4 regions of the Shewanella sp. SG44-2 genome follow, and region 4 is predicted to be linked to each of the others. Evidence: predicted binding sites of a transcription regulator. Region 4 holds the regulator's gene; each other region holds the start of a gene.

Region 1 (3,204 bases), on a different contig from region 4:
ATTGAGCCTGCCATTTTGATGATGTTAGCGGTCGTGGGGCTATTGGTTGGGTTAGGGATATATGTGTATCTAGGTGCCAAAGCTGAGCTGCTACTCACACAAGCACAAGTTGGTAAGCACACTAGGCGTATACAAACTAAAAGTGCATAGGCAATTAAATAGCGCTTAGTAGTGCCTAAGTTCGCTCGCTTAAAATAGACAGGGATAAACGACATTGGCGTTTATCCCTATTTTTTAGAAAAAATCGTCGTCACCAATTGCTTTACGTAATTGAGCTTGTTCGAGGAAATCTTCTAATCTGCGTTTTACTTGGCGTTTATGTTGTAATGTTTCGGCGGATTTAACGTTTCTAGGCGTTGTCATCGCGTCCATTTCTGTGTCATCAGGCACTCTTTCACTAAGATTAGCCATAACAAAACCCTCATGTTGAATAAAAGCGTGGTATTAATTCAATGAGCATTTTCTAACTAAAAAAACCTAAATAGGGAAGTAAAATATTTTTCCTCAGTTGGACAGCTATTTTTACCTTTCTCTTTGAGCTTAGCATTAATTGTTTTTCTTGCTAGTAAAACCAACTAGTTGGTGCGTAGAGTGTGCTTGTGATCAAATATTCTGGATGTGCTGAGCGTAGATAATGCTCCGCTTTCAAGCAGGTAAAAAAACGCCACCTTCAATTAGGTGGCGTCGATAACACGAATACAGCAAAGCGCATGTGCGATAGGGTTACTCGTTATAGGCTAAAGCCATATGAGTAGCCTAAAACAACTTTAGCATCATTGTCTGGTAAGTCTGTGTCAGAGGCCATAAATGAGACTGTTCCTAGGTCTGTTTCAGCGCTTAAAGTCACGTTGTAGTCTGCATAGGTGTCGCCAAATAAATCTTCAACAACATCGCCTTGTGAATAACCGTAGTGGAATGCAATGCTGAGCTTTTCTGTTAACGGGAAACTGGCATTGGCTTGAATATAGTTCCAATCTGTTTCGTCACTTGCACCAGACACATCAGAGTCAGCGTTGATCACTTGAGAATAACCAACATCTAACCATTTCCATCCAAGCACCAAGGCCACTTCACCAAAATCAATACTGCCACCAGCATCTGGGTAAGCATAATAAAGGTAGCTGATGTCGTAAGTTAGGTCTTCAGTAAAGTTACCGCCATAACCACCATAAAGGTCTAGTTCGTAACTGGTTTCATCACCAAAATCGACATTTGATACCCAAGTACCGGCATAAAATCCAGACTCATGAGCATAGTCAATGCCGCCTTGAACGGCTGCTTCATTATTGGTTTGTGTGGTGCCACGCCATAAGTAGTTCGATGTTGCGCCAATATTGCCAGTGACTTCAGCAAGGGCTGAGCCGCTTAGTAATAAGCCTGTTGATAACGCAATTGCTTGATATAGTGATTTTTTCATCTTCATCCCTTAAAGTTTTATTATCACTGAGGCATTTATGTAGCATTAAATGAGCTCAATGTTGGTTTGTCTGAAGATTAATTAGCGAATCGCATGCCAATATTTTTTTACATTTTAAATTAGTAAGTTATGTAGTTCTGGATCATTTTGTTGCATCTTTGTTGCTGCTAAATGATGCAGGAGCGCACTTTTAATGTGCAACAATACATCAGCGTTAGATATTCGCTTATATTGAGTAGATTAGCGTTTTGCTGTGGGATAGTAGGTGGTCTGAGGTGGTCTATATTATTAATTTAACTCGGGCATCTGGATAACAGAATAAGCAAAGCTGAAAAATAACCAATAAAAAACCTCCACAGAGGAGGTTTCTATCAAAAAAAGACTGAGCGTATAATTAATTAACGCTATCTTTTAGTGTTTTACCAGCTTTAAACTTAGGCACAGTAGCTGCAGCAATTTGAATTTCTTTGCCAGTTTGCGGGTTACGGCCAGTACGTGCGGCACGTTGAGTGGTTTCAAAAGAACCAAAACCAACAATAGAAATTTTATCACCATTTTTCATGGCTTCAGTTACCGCTTCTTCGAAAGATTTTAGTGCGCGGCCAGCTTCAGCTTTAGTTAGTTCCGCATTTTCAGCGATTTTTGCAATTAATTCACTTTTGTTCATATTGATATTCTCTGCTTTCCATAGAAGTGTTTTTTAAAACATGAATAACATGCCACAAGCCATGCTGGTTTAAAAGCACTTTATCCCATAAATTCAGTATCTGTAGTGGTTTTACAGCAAAATCAGTACAAATAATGTCTTTTTTCGCTCTGTGGTTATTCTTCTAGCAGTTGGTAAAGAATTTTCTTTACTAACTGTGGTTCGAAAGGTTTATCACATAAGGCGTTAACCCCAGCACTAAATACATTACTTAGGTGGGTATCATTGGCTTCTGACGACACCATTAGAATCGGGATATGTGATTGTTGACTGTGGTTACGGATATATTGCGTTAATGCTAATCCATCTACCGAAGGCATGTTGTAGTCGGTTATCACTAAGTCATACATGTTTTCTTTCATCAGATTGATAGCCTGCTCACCATCAACCGCTTCAGTAATCAGTTGCATCCCTAAGTTGCCAATAGTGCGTTTAATCACATTACGCGCCATTCGGCTATCATCAACCACTAGCACCCTGATGTTATGCACGTCAAAGTGGCTTAAATCCAGCTCGTCGTGGCTGAGTAAATCAATGGTTGAATTAAGTGCCGTGGCTAAATGCTCTGCATTAAATGGCTTAGGCAAAATGGCGACAACACCTGATTGCCTAAAGATTTCGAGTTGTTCACGGCGACACTCACTGGAAACCAGCATAAATTGAATATCATTTAATGCGGGGGTACTTTTGATGTACTGCAGTAGTTCTGTGGCTTCACCATCGACAAAATGCAGCGCACTGGCGATTAAGTCAGGTTTATGGCGTTGAATAATCGTTTTGGCTTCAGCGATCGTTGCGGCAGTTTGAATGCTGCTCACTCCTTCTTGCTGAAGACGTGTAATGATAATTTTACGTTGAGTCTCTGAAGGCTCAAGTAATAGGATGGATAATTCACTTGGGGATAAACTAGTCATAATTCACGTTCCACAGATATATTTATTATTATTTTGTTGTTTTAATGTTGCGCGCATGAGCGAATTATACACTAAAAATGGCCTGAGGATGGCAGTCAGGCCTGAGTAATAGCATTTTATGCTTACTTTTTAACGAGATAGTCTCTAGTCACGTTAGACTGTCCAAC
Region 2 (3,204 bases), on a different contig from region 4:
TTGGCGGCAAGTAAGTTAGCCTCTGCCGTAACGGCATCACTTTGAGCTTGATCGGTTAACTGCTGCGATACACCTCGAGAAGCGTACAATGCATCAAGGCGTTTTGCTTCACTGTTTCTCTGCTGTGCACTACTTTGATTTGCCTGAACATCTGCTTTGGCAGCAAGTATCGATGCATCAAGTTCGGCGTTATCTTGTTTTGCTTGCTCTAACGCCAATGTAGCCTGCTCAGCCGCTAACTCATAAGGGGCTGAGTCGATGCTAAATAACACATCACCTTTAACCACTAATTGGTTATTTTCGACTGCAATAGAAGCAATTTTACCACTGACTTGCGGTGTTACTTTAGTGACCATTCGTGTTGCCATGGCTTGTGGCGTCATTGGCATCACAGCGTCGGCAAACATAAAGTAGCCAAACACTGATACAAACAGGAATATAGATACTTTTACGAGTCGTGCAAATTGTTGATCTGGAGTCATATTCTTTCTCATTTGGGAATTTTGTCGTCTTGTTCAGTGTTCTTATGCAGCACAGCAAGAGCGTTATCACTGATCAGACTGATGACACGTTCAAATTCACTTAATTCTTGGCTGCTAATGCCGGCTAATAAATTACGTCGCACTAGCATGATTTTACTTTCCATCTGCTTAAGCATCTCAATCCCATCAGGGGTTAAGCTGACAATGCGTGCCCGTTTATCTTTTTCGCAGCAATGGCGTTGCATATAGCCCTGCTCTTCTAATTGATTAAGGGTGCGCATTAATGATGGCAATTCAATTTCTAACGCATCTGCAAGCACCTTTTGGCTGACGTTGTCCCCTAAGCGCAATAACTTCCACAATGCTGTCCAGCGAGGATGAGTAAGACCTAGCGGGATTAATTCTGCATCGGCAGCCGTTCGCCATAAGCGGTGCAATCGACCTAAATTTTCAGCTAGAGACAGTTCTTTTAATCTTTCTAATTCTTGGGACATGATTAGCACTCACTTAATTAGCGTACTAACCATTATAACTAGTTAGCATGCTAAGTAAATAGCTTTATCGAATAAGATAAACCACGATGAAATAACAGAGTAAATATAATACCGCTGTCATTTCGACATTAAATAGTCTTATTGACACATGCATTATGTGTCAATAAGACTATTTAATGCATATCGCCAAAACCATTAATAGCATATTAATCAATATCTTATTTAAAAATTAAAAGTTGGCACGTCTTGTGTAATGTCATCGGTATCAAAATGACTTTGCGCTAAGAGGACTTATGAGCAAAAACAAACTCACCGGCATTGCACTATTAATCGTGCTTGTGGCTTCCTTCACTGTATTACTTAGTTTAGGCAGCGGTATATACCGAGAAAAACCGCCTATTCCAGCGGCGTTTACTGACACCAGTGGCCACCCCATATTTACCGAAAACGATATTGAGCAAGGGCAACTTGTATGGCGCTCAATGGGCGGGCATCAGTTAGGCTCAATTTGGGGTCATGGTTCTTATGTGGCACCAGACTGGACTGCTGATTGGTTACACCGTGAAGCACAAGCTTGGTTGTCTATTACGGCTAAAGCACGTTTCAATCGTGATTTCGCAGAACTCGATTCAGAGCAGCAAGCAGGGTTAGAAAAAGCCCTCAGAAATGATATGCGCCATAATACGGTTGTCGAAAGTGCAGAGAATAAAACCTATGTTACGCTTTCAAACACCAGAGTTGCGGCGATAAATGAAGTGACTCAACACTATTTATCACTTTTTGGTGACGATCCTGCACTGTCATCACTGCGCGAACAATATGCAATGAAAGAAGGCACTATCACCGATGCCAGCCATCGTGAACTGCTAAATGCTTTCTTATTTTGGGGCTCATGGGCAGCGGTAACCGAACGTCCTGGTTACGATTATACTTACACCAATAACTGGCCATATGATCCACAGATAGGTAATTTACCGACTTCAGATAACATAGTTTGGTCAGTGTTGAGCGTAGTGACATTGATTCTTGGTATTGCTATGTTGATTTGGCACCATGCCTGTTGCAAAGAAGAAGCATTACCAGAACCCGCTAAAGATGACCCATTATTTTTCACTAAACCGACGCCATCGCAAAAAGCGGTAGGTAAATACTTTGTCACTGCGATTGGACTGTTTTTACTGCAAATACTGGTTGGTGGAATTACGGCACACTATGCGGTTGAAGGCCAAGAGTTCTATGGTTTCCCATTATCTGAAATTCTGCCTTATTCGGTCACTCGAACTTGGCACACTCAACTTGCGGTATTTTGGATAGCCACAGCCTGGTTAGGCACTGGCTTATACATTGCCCCGGCACTCTCAGGTTACGAGCCGAAGTATCAACGCCTAGGGGTAAACATTCTTTGGGGCGCGTTAGTTATTATCGTCCTTGGTTCTATGGCCGGTGAGTGGTTGGGTGTTCAGCAGTATTTTGATCTGGACATGAACTTCTTGTTTGGTCATCAAGGGTATGAATACATCGATTTAGGCCGTGTATGGCAAGTATTACTGCTGGCAGGTTTATTAATTTGGTTAGCGTTAGTCACTGCTTCAATGCGCCCAGCGTTAAAAGTCAGCAACGACATGCAACCGGTTATTTGGGTGCTATACGCTTCTTGTGTCGCCATTGGCTTATTTTATGGTGCTGGCTTGTTTATGGGCAAACACTCTAACCTAGCGATTGCGGAATACTGGCGTTGGTGGGTGGTCCACTTATGGGTTGAAGGCTTCTTTGAAACATTTGCGACATCTGTAATTGCATTAATGTTAGTTCGCTTAGGGCTTATCCGCGCTCGAAGTGCCAATGGTGCAGTATTGTTCTCAACTGTGGTATTTTTAACCGGTGGCCTAATCGGTACCTTACATCACTTATACTTTACCGGTACTCAAACATCAGTCATTGCTTGGGGAGCGATATTCTCAGCACTTGAAGTTGTGCCGTTAGCATTAATTGGTTTTGAAGCGATGGAAACCTATCGTTTACGTAAAGCCAGCCCTTGGATGGAGCGTTATCACTGGGCGATTATGTTCTTTGTGGCGACCTCGTTCTGGAACTTAATAGGTGCTGGTGTATTAGGTTTCTTAATTAATCCACCTATTTCGCTGTACTTTATCCAGGGCTTAAACACCACTGCAACCCATGCTCATGCGGCATTTATGGGCGTGTATGGCATGCTAGGTATAGGGTTG
Region 3 (3,204 bases), on a different contig from region 4:
ACTTCATGAAATGGTTAATCTCTGCCAATAAGTAATACCCCCTAACGCTTTGCGTTAATCATTTGCTCTGTTATTTAATAAACTCATTTCTCGGTATTCTCCTCTCACTTACCGATGTTTATTAAAACAGAGCAAAATGAATAACTCACTCGCATCATTTCAAATTATTCTTCAGTTTTAAACTCCAATCGAACTTTTTAAACCCAAATCTACCACTTAGAAATAACAGACTTAATATCAACAACTTACAACAAGAAATTCTACACTCATCCTGTAATCAAACCGTGTGCGAAAACTTTCGTTGGTATCTTGGCAACATCGTTTTATTTCCCAAGACTCCCCCCTGATGTATATAGAGAATATCGGTTGCACTGACAGTATTACTATTCAAATAATGTTGTAACACTAGAAATCCAACCGGGTCGTACAATAATTCAAATTCAATTCCCGACTGGCATACCGTATTCCACATATCAAAACAACGTCGTGATAATTTTCCAAAATGATATTTATGACCATCATTAATAATGTTAGGAAAATAAACCTCATCGACTAATTGTGAGAATTGTTGACGTAAATATTCATCTCCTCCTACGGTACTGCAAGTTAATACCTCTATGGCAATAACATCCATTAATAGTAATTTAGCCTGTTGTTGAATAATTTGTTTATTTAAATAAGCTGCAGTAGTTCCCGTACCTGAGGGTAAAAATATCTTTAACTGTTTTTTTTGTTGATCTTGTGCCCATTGAATAATTTCACTGGCGAGTTGTGCTATCCCAGTTTCGGCATACTCACAACGGCCACCTTCAGGAATAAAAAGTAATTGTTTTTTATCTGCATAGCTTGGGTCTGATGAAACAATATGTCGCATCGCATCGTCTAAATGCATACCGTCAAGGTTTTCAGCATCAGTCAAATGACGAACATCTATAATATTGGCGCCATTTTGTATCGCTGCAGCATAATTCCCCTGAGGATGTTGTAATAAAAACTCGCTGATGTGGCTTACGTAGTAATCAAATTTCCACCCTTGCTGCTTTGCAAGTACAGACAATGAGTACAAGGAGTTTGCTTGTGCAGAGCCCGAAGCCACGATTTGGGTAACATGTGAATAATCATGATGTAAGAAATGATAAAATTTACGCGCTTTATTACCACCAAAATCAGCATGTAATAAATCATCCCGCTTAATGTAGATACTGCGTCCTTCAAAGTTCATCGCTTGTACTGGGCTTATCGAAAACATGAATTGTCTCAATCAACTGTAATATGAGCATTTTAACTAAAAAATGATAAATCTCATCGATTCATTTGTATTAATCATCACACTACATTAGCCATACAGTATAAAATCAACCTTTAAGCTATAAGAATCAGTTAGTTAAAAACATGGCATGAATATGGCTTTATATTAAGTAATATTGACTATTGATAGGATTGAAAATGTCACTTTTACGCTTAATCTTTAATATTGCTTGGTTTTTAATGGGTGGTTTTGTCATGGGACTAGCCTGGTGGCTAGTAGGGGTACTGTGCTTTATCAGTATCATTGGTATCCCATTTGGTCGTGCTTGTTTTGTCATTGGCGAACTTGCTTTCTGGCCATTTGGACAAGAAACCGTTAACCGAAAACACATTTCAGGCCAAGAAGATATTGGCACTGGCACGTTAGGTTTGGTGGGTAATGTCATCTGGTTTTTGTGCTTTGGTATTTGGCTCGCGATTGGTCATCTAGCCCATGCTCTGGCTTGTTTTGTAACGATTATAGGTATTCCTTTCGCGTTACAGCATCTTAAGTTGGCCCTGTTAAGTTTAACCCCTATCGGCCAAACTGTTATTGCCAAACCAACTTATTAACATTCATTAATAACCGTTGAATGACCACTGTTGTAAAAAGCCGATAGTATAATACTATCGGCTTTTTATTTGCCTAATCGCATCAGCAACGTGTACATTGCCATTATTAAGCGCTAAAAGGTTATTCAGCCTCTTTAAAGACAGTAATGGGATCACATGAACTATTGGTTAATGAAGTCTGAACCAGACGACTTTAGTATTGATAATCTACAGATGAGTGAGCAGCAAACCGTTGCTTGGCAGGGTATTCGTAACTATCAAGCACGTAATTACATTCGAGATCAAATCGCCTTAGGCGATGTAGTGTTGTTTTATCACTCTAGCTGTAAAGTACCTGCCATTGTGGGTTTAGCAAAAATTAGCAGTGATGCACAAATCGATATCAGTGCTTTTGATAACCGTTCACCGTATTATGATGTAAAATCTAACACTAATACGCCTCGATGGTGGCAAGTAGATATCCAATTTATGGCCAAATTTTCTAAACCAGTGAGCTTGAAACAATTGAAAGCAGATCTCGCACTGCAAGATATGGTATTAGTGGCTAAAGGTGCTCGCTTGAGTGTTCAGCCCGTCACACCGTTGCAATACCAACATATTATGCAATTAACAATCTTAAAATAATAACGTTAGATTGATGACCTTACATGGGTAACCTTAAGTTAAAACAGAACAGCTCGTCAGCTGACCAGTAAACATTCTAAAAAATCTCCTAAAGACAGCTCAGACTAAGTCAATACAATTAGCTGTAATAGCCTGAGCTCGAATACTAACGGCACAGTGATAAGATCGCGTAATGTCAGAATTAGTTAATCATTCGGCCTATTCCGCCAAGTACAGAACCTTCACCTTTGTCTTTGCCACCACTTGATGGTGCATGAGCAATGATTCTGTCAGCCATACGAGAAAACGGTAAGCTTTGTAACCACACAGTTCCATGGCCTTTTAAGGTTGCAAGGAACAAACCTTCACCACCAAATACCATCGACTTTAATGAGCCTGCACGTTGTATGTCATAATCAATTCCAGGAGTGAACCCCACTAAACAACCGGTATCGACCCGCAATGTCTCACCGTGTAATTCTTTTTTAATCAATGTCCCACCAGCATGCACAAACGCCATGCCATCGCCTTTTAGGCTTTGTAGAATAAATCCTTCCCCACCAAAAAAACCGGTCCCTAAACGTTTATTAAACTTCATACTCACTTGCGTACCTAAAGCTGCCGCTAAAAAGCTGTCTTTTTGGCAGATAAGTTCACCTTGATGTTGAGCTAAGTCAATTGCCAGAATAGTGCCAGGAAATGGTGCAGCAAATGCTACTTTTCGTTTCTGTTGGCCTTGAT
Region 4 (3,204 bases):
TGCATTTGCGCGCCCGCAAAGGTATAGGTTACTTACCACAAGAAGCCAGTATTTTCCGCAAGCTTACCGTTTACGACAACATAATGGCCGTACTGCAAACTCGCAAAGAGCTCAGTACAGACCAACGTATTGAGCAACTTGAGCATCTACTCGAAGAATTCCACATTACTCACATACGCGACAGCCAAGGCATGTCGTTATCGGGTGGCGAACGTCGTCGAGTTGAAATTGCGCGCGCTTTAGCTGCTAATCCAAAATTTATTTTGCTTGATGAGCCTTTTGCTGGTGTTGATCCTATTTCGGTCATCGACATTAAAAAAATCATCCAACAACTTAAAAATCGCGGTTTAGGGGTATTAATTACCGACCATAACGTACGTGAAACGCTAGACGTTTGTGAGCGGGCCTATATCGTTAGCCAGGGTAATTTAATCGCCGAAGGCACACCTGATGAGATATTAAGTAATCAACAAGTTCGTGCTGTGTACTTAGGTGAACAATTCAAGCTATAGTTACTTTACTGGCCTTTAGTCTAGCTAACTCATTTCATTGAACGATACCTAAACAACGTTAAATGTCATTGATGTATATGGCAATCCATTACAGTTTCGAGATTGTCATTTTTATTGAAAATCATCTAGGGATAAGCGGTAAATGAAAGCGTCACTCCAACTTAAAATGGGTCAACACTTAACCATGACCCCACAATTGCAGCAAGCCATTCGCTTACTGCAATTATCGTCATTGGAGCTACAGCAGGAAATCCAACAAGCATTAGATTCAAATCCATTACTTGAAATAGAAGATGAGTTTTCTGAAGCAAAAGACTCCTTAAAGGAAAATCGCGACCAAGCGGATACCGACTTTAGTGACAACAGCATTGTTAATGTCGAAAAAGACACTTCCACTGTCGACATTGCAGAATCCATGACCAAAGAAACCATGGATGATTTAGCCATGGATACCACATGGGACGAAGTGTACACAGCCTCACCAATGTCAGGTTCAGGCAGTGCGAGCATGCGCGATGACGACATGCCCTTTCAAGGTGAAACGACCGAAGGTTTGTACGAACATTTAGAATGGCAAAAAAATCTTACCCCATTTTCAGACACTGATCTCGCCATTGCCACCGCCATTATTGATGCCATAGATGAACGCGGTTATTTAACCCAAAGTACCGAAGATATTCTTGAAGCCATGGGTGATGAAAATGTGGAACTTGATGAAGTTGAAGCGGTATTAAAACGCGTTCAACACTTTGACCCTGTTGGTGTTGCTGCACGTGATTTAAGTGAATGTCTATTTATTCAATTAGCACAATTCTCTAACGACACACCACATATCGATAATGCTCGTTTGTTAATTAAAGGCTATTTAGATTTAATTGCTGGCCGTGATTTCAGATTATTGATGCGTAAAACAAAACTAAAAGAAAATGAATTACGTGACGCAATCACTCTAATTCAGACACTCAATCCTCGTCCTGGTTTATTAATTACCCCAATGGATGATGAATACGTTATTCCCGATGTCACTGTATTAAAGAAAAATGGCCGCTGGGTTGTAGAGTTAAACCCAGACAACATGCCTAAAATTGGTGTTAATCAGCAATACGCGGCCATGGCTAGAGGCAGTAAAAACCCGTCGGATAGTCAATTTATTCGAGGCCATCTGCAAGAGGCTAAATGGTTTATTAAAAGTATTGAAAGTCGCAACGATACTTTACTTAAAGTGGCAAATTGCATTGTACAATTTCAGCAAGGCTTTTTTGAATATGGCGAAGAAGCCATGAAGCCTATGGTGCTCAATGATATTGCGGAAGCAGTAGAGATGCACGAATCGACCATTTCACGAGTCACCACACAAAAATATATGCACACCCCACGAGGGTTGTTTGAACTAAAATACTTCTTCTCTAGCCATGTCAGTACTGACGATGGCGGGGAATGCTCATCTACAGCCATTCGTGCTTTTATCAAAAAGCTGGTTGCCGCAGAAAACCAGAAAAAACCACTGAGCGACAGTAAAATGGCTCAGCTTCTGGCAGAACAGGGCATAAACGTTGCGCGTCGTACGATTGCAAAATACCGTGAAGCAATGATGATCCCGCCCTCAAACCAACGTAAGAGTTTATAACCTACTAGGCAATGGAGGATTTTTTATGCAAATAAGTCTGACTGGACATCATGTCGAAATCACAGAATCTTTACGTGAATACGTCCAAGGTAAATTTTCAAAGCTTGAACGGCACTTCGATCAGATCCATAATGTACACGTTGTGCTCAATGTAGAAAAATTACAACAAAAAGCAGAAGCTAAAATCAACGTTAATGGCGCAGAGATTTTTGCAATGTCAGAAAATACTGATATGTATGCTGCAATAGACGCCCTGATCGATAAACTCGACCGTCAGGTAATTAAACACAAAGAGAAGAATACAAAACACTAACGATGGAACTTTGTACCATTCTGCAGCCGGAATGCACTACCTGTGCCACACCGGGCAGTAAGAAAAAAGTACTGGAACTCATCAGCAATTTAGTCGCTGCCCAGTACCCAACCCTGTCTTCGCAAGAGGTTTTTGAAAGCCTGTTAGCGAGAGAGAAAATGGGTAGCACAGGTATAGGAAATGGCATTGCGATACCTCATGGTCGATTAACGACCATCGATCACCCTATCGCGATATTTATTAAATGTGAAGAAGCCATTGCCTTTGATGCAATAGATAAGCAGCCCGTGGATCTTTTATTTGCTTTGTTAGTACCTGCCGACCAGTGCCAACAACATTTAGGCACGTTATCAAGCATGGCCCAAAAGTTAAGCGATAAGCAAATATTGAAACAGCTTCGCAAAACTCACGACGCAACAGAACTTTATCAGGTTATTACTGCATGAAACTTGTCATAGTATCGGGACGTTCAGGCTCAGGAAAATCCGTTGCCCTGAGAGTATTAGAAGACCTAGGATATTATTGTGTTGATAATTTGCCTTTACCACTTATTGGCACATTATTAGCCCAGCTTAAGGGCAGCAATGATTTGGTTGCGATTAGTGTTGATGTTCGTAACATTGCAGAACAAGGTAAAGTGCTTCAAGACCAATTGGCACTACTTGAGAATGACACTGAAATTATCAGCTTCTTTTTAAATTCCAATGACAAAGTATTGCTTAAACGTTACAGCGAAACACGTCGATTGCACC

Evidence for each region. Region 4 encodes sigma-54, which starts transcription at its own class of promoters, with help from an activator protein. Its sites were predicted from a motif close to GTTGGCACGNNNNTNGNNT; they were not measured.
Region 1: H5181_RS17025 (TorF family putative porin) is a predicted target of sigma-54. The motif match lies at 1,500-1,518, and genes of this name have one in related genera.
Region 2: H5181_RS17565 (nitric-oxide reductase large subunit) is a predicted target of sigma-54. The motif match lies at 1,212-1,230, and genes of this name have one in related genera.
Region 3: H5181_RS01475 (YccF domain-containing protein) is a predicted target of sigma-54. The motif match lies at 1,392-1,410, and genes of this name have one in related genera.

The regions. Positions count from the first base shown of each region.
Region 1 covers NZ_JACJEU010000029.1:8,885-12,088, forward strand. Annotated here, with positions in the region: gene H5181_RS17015 (PDC sensor domain-containing protein) at 1-150, shown strand, start outside; gene H5181_RS17020 (PA3496 family putative envelope integrity protein) at 235-411, opposite strand; gene H5181_RS17025 (TorF family putative porin) at 731-1,417, opposite strand; gene H5181_RS17030 (HU family DNA-binding protein) at 1,812-2,084, opposite strand; gene H5181_RS17035 (response regulator) at 2,240-3,037, opposite strand; gene H5181_RS17040 (hypothetical protein) at 3,160-3,204, opposite strand, start outside.
Region 2 covers NZ_JACJEU010000031.1:20,127-23,330, forward strand. Annotated here, with positions in the region: gene H5181_RS17555 (HlyD family secretion protein) at 1-482, opposite strand, end outside; gene slyA (transcriptional regulator SlyA) at 491-976, opposite strand; gene H5181_RS17565 (nitric-oxide reductase large subunit) at 1,270-3,204, shown strand, end outside.
Region 3 covers NZ_JACJEU010000001.1:349,307-352,510, forward strand. Annotated here, with positions in the region: gene H5181_RS01465 (hypothetical protein) at 1-35, shown strand, start outside; gene H5181_RS01470 (1-aminocyclopropane-1-carboxylate deaminase/D-cysteine desulfhydrase) at 278-1,249, opposite strand; gene H5181_RS01475 (YccF domain-containing protein) at 1,447-1,860, shown strand; gene H5181_RS01480 (EVE domain-containing protein) at 2,017-2,484, shown strand; gene H5181_RS01485 (TIGR00266 family protein) at 2,666-3,204, opposite strand, start outside.
Region 4 covers NZ_JACJEU010000026.1:39,136-42,339, forward strand. Annotated here, with positions in the region: gene lptB (LPS export ABC transporter ATP-binding protein) at 1-512, shown strand, start outside; gene H5181_RS16315 (RNA polymerase factor sigma-54) at 655-2,139, shown strand; gene hpf (ribosome hibernation promoting factor) at 2,165-2,452, shown strand; gene ptsN (PTS IIA-like nitrogen regulatory protein PtsN) at 2,455-2,898, shown strand; gene rapZ (RNase adapter RapZ) at 2,895-3,204, shown strand, end outside.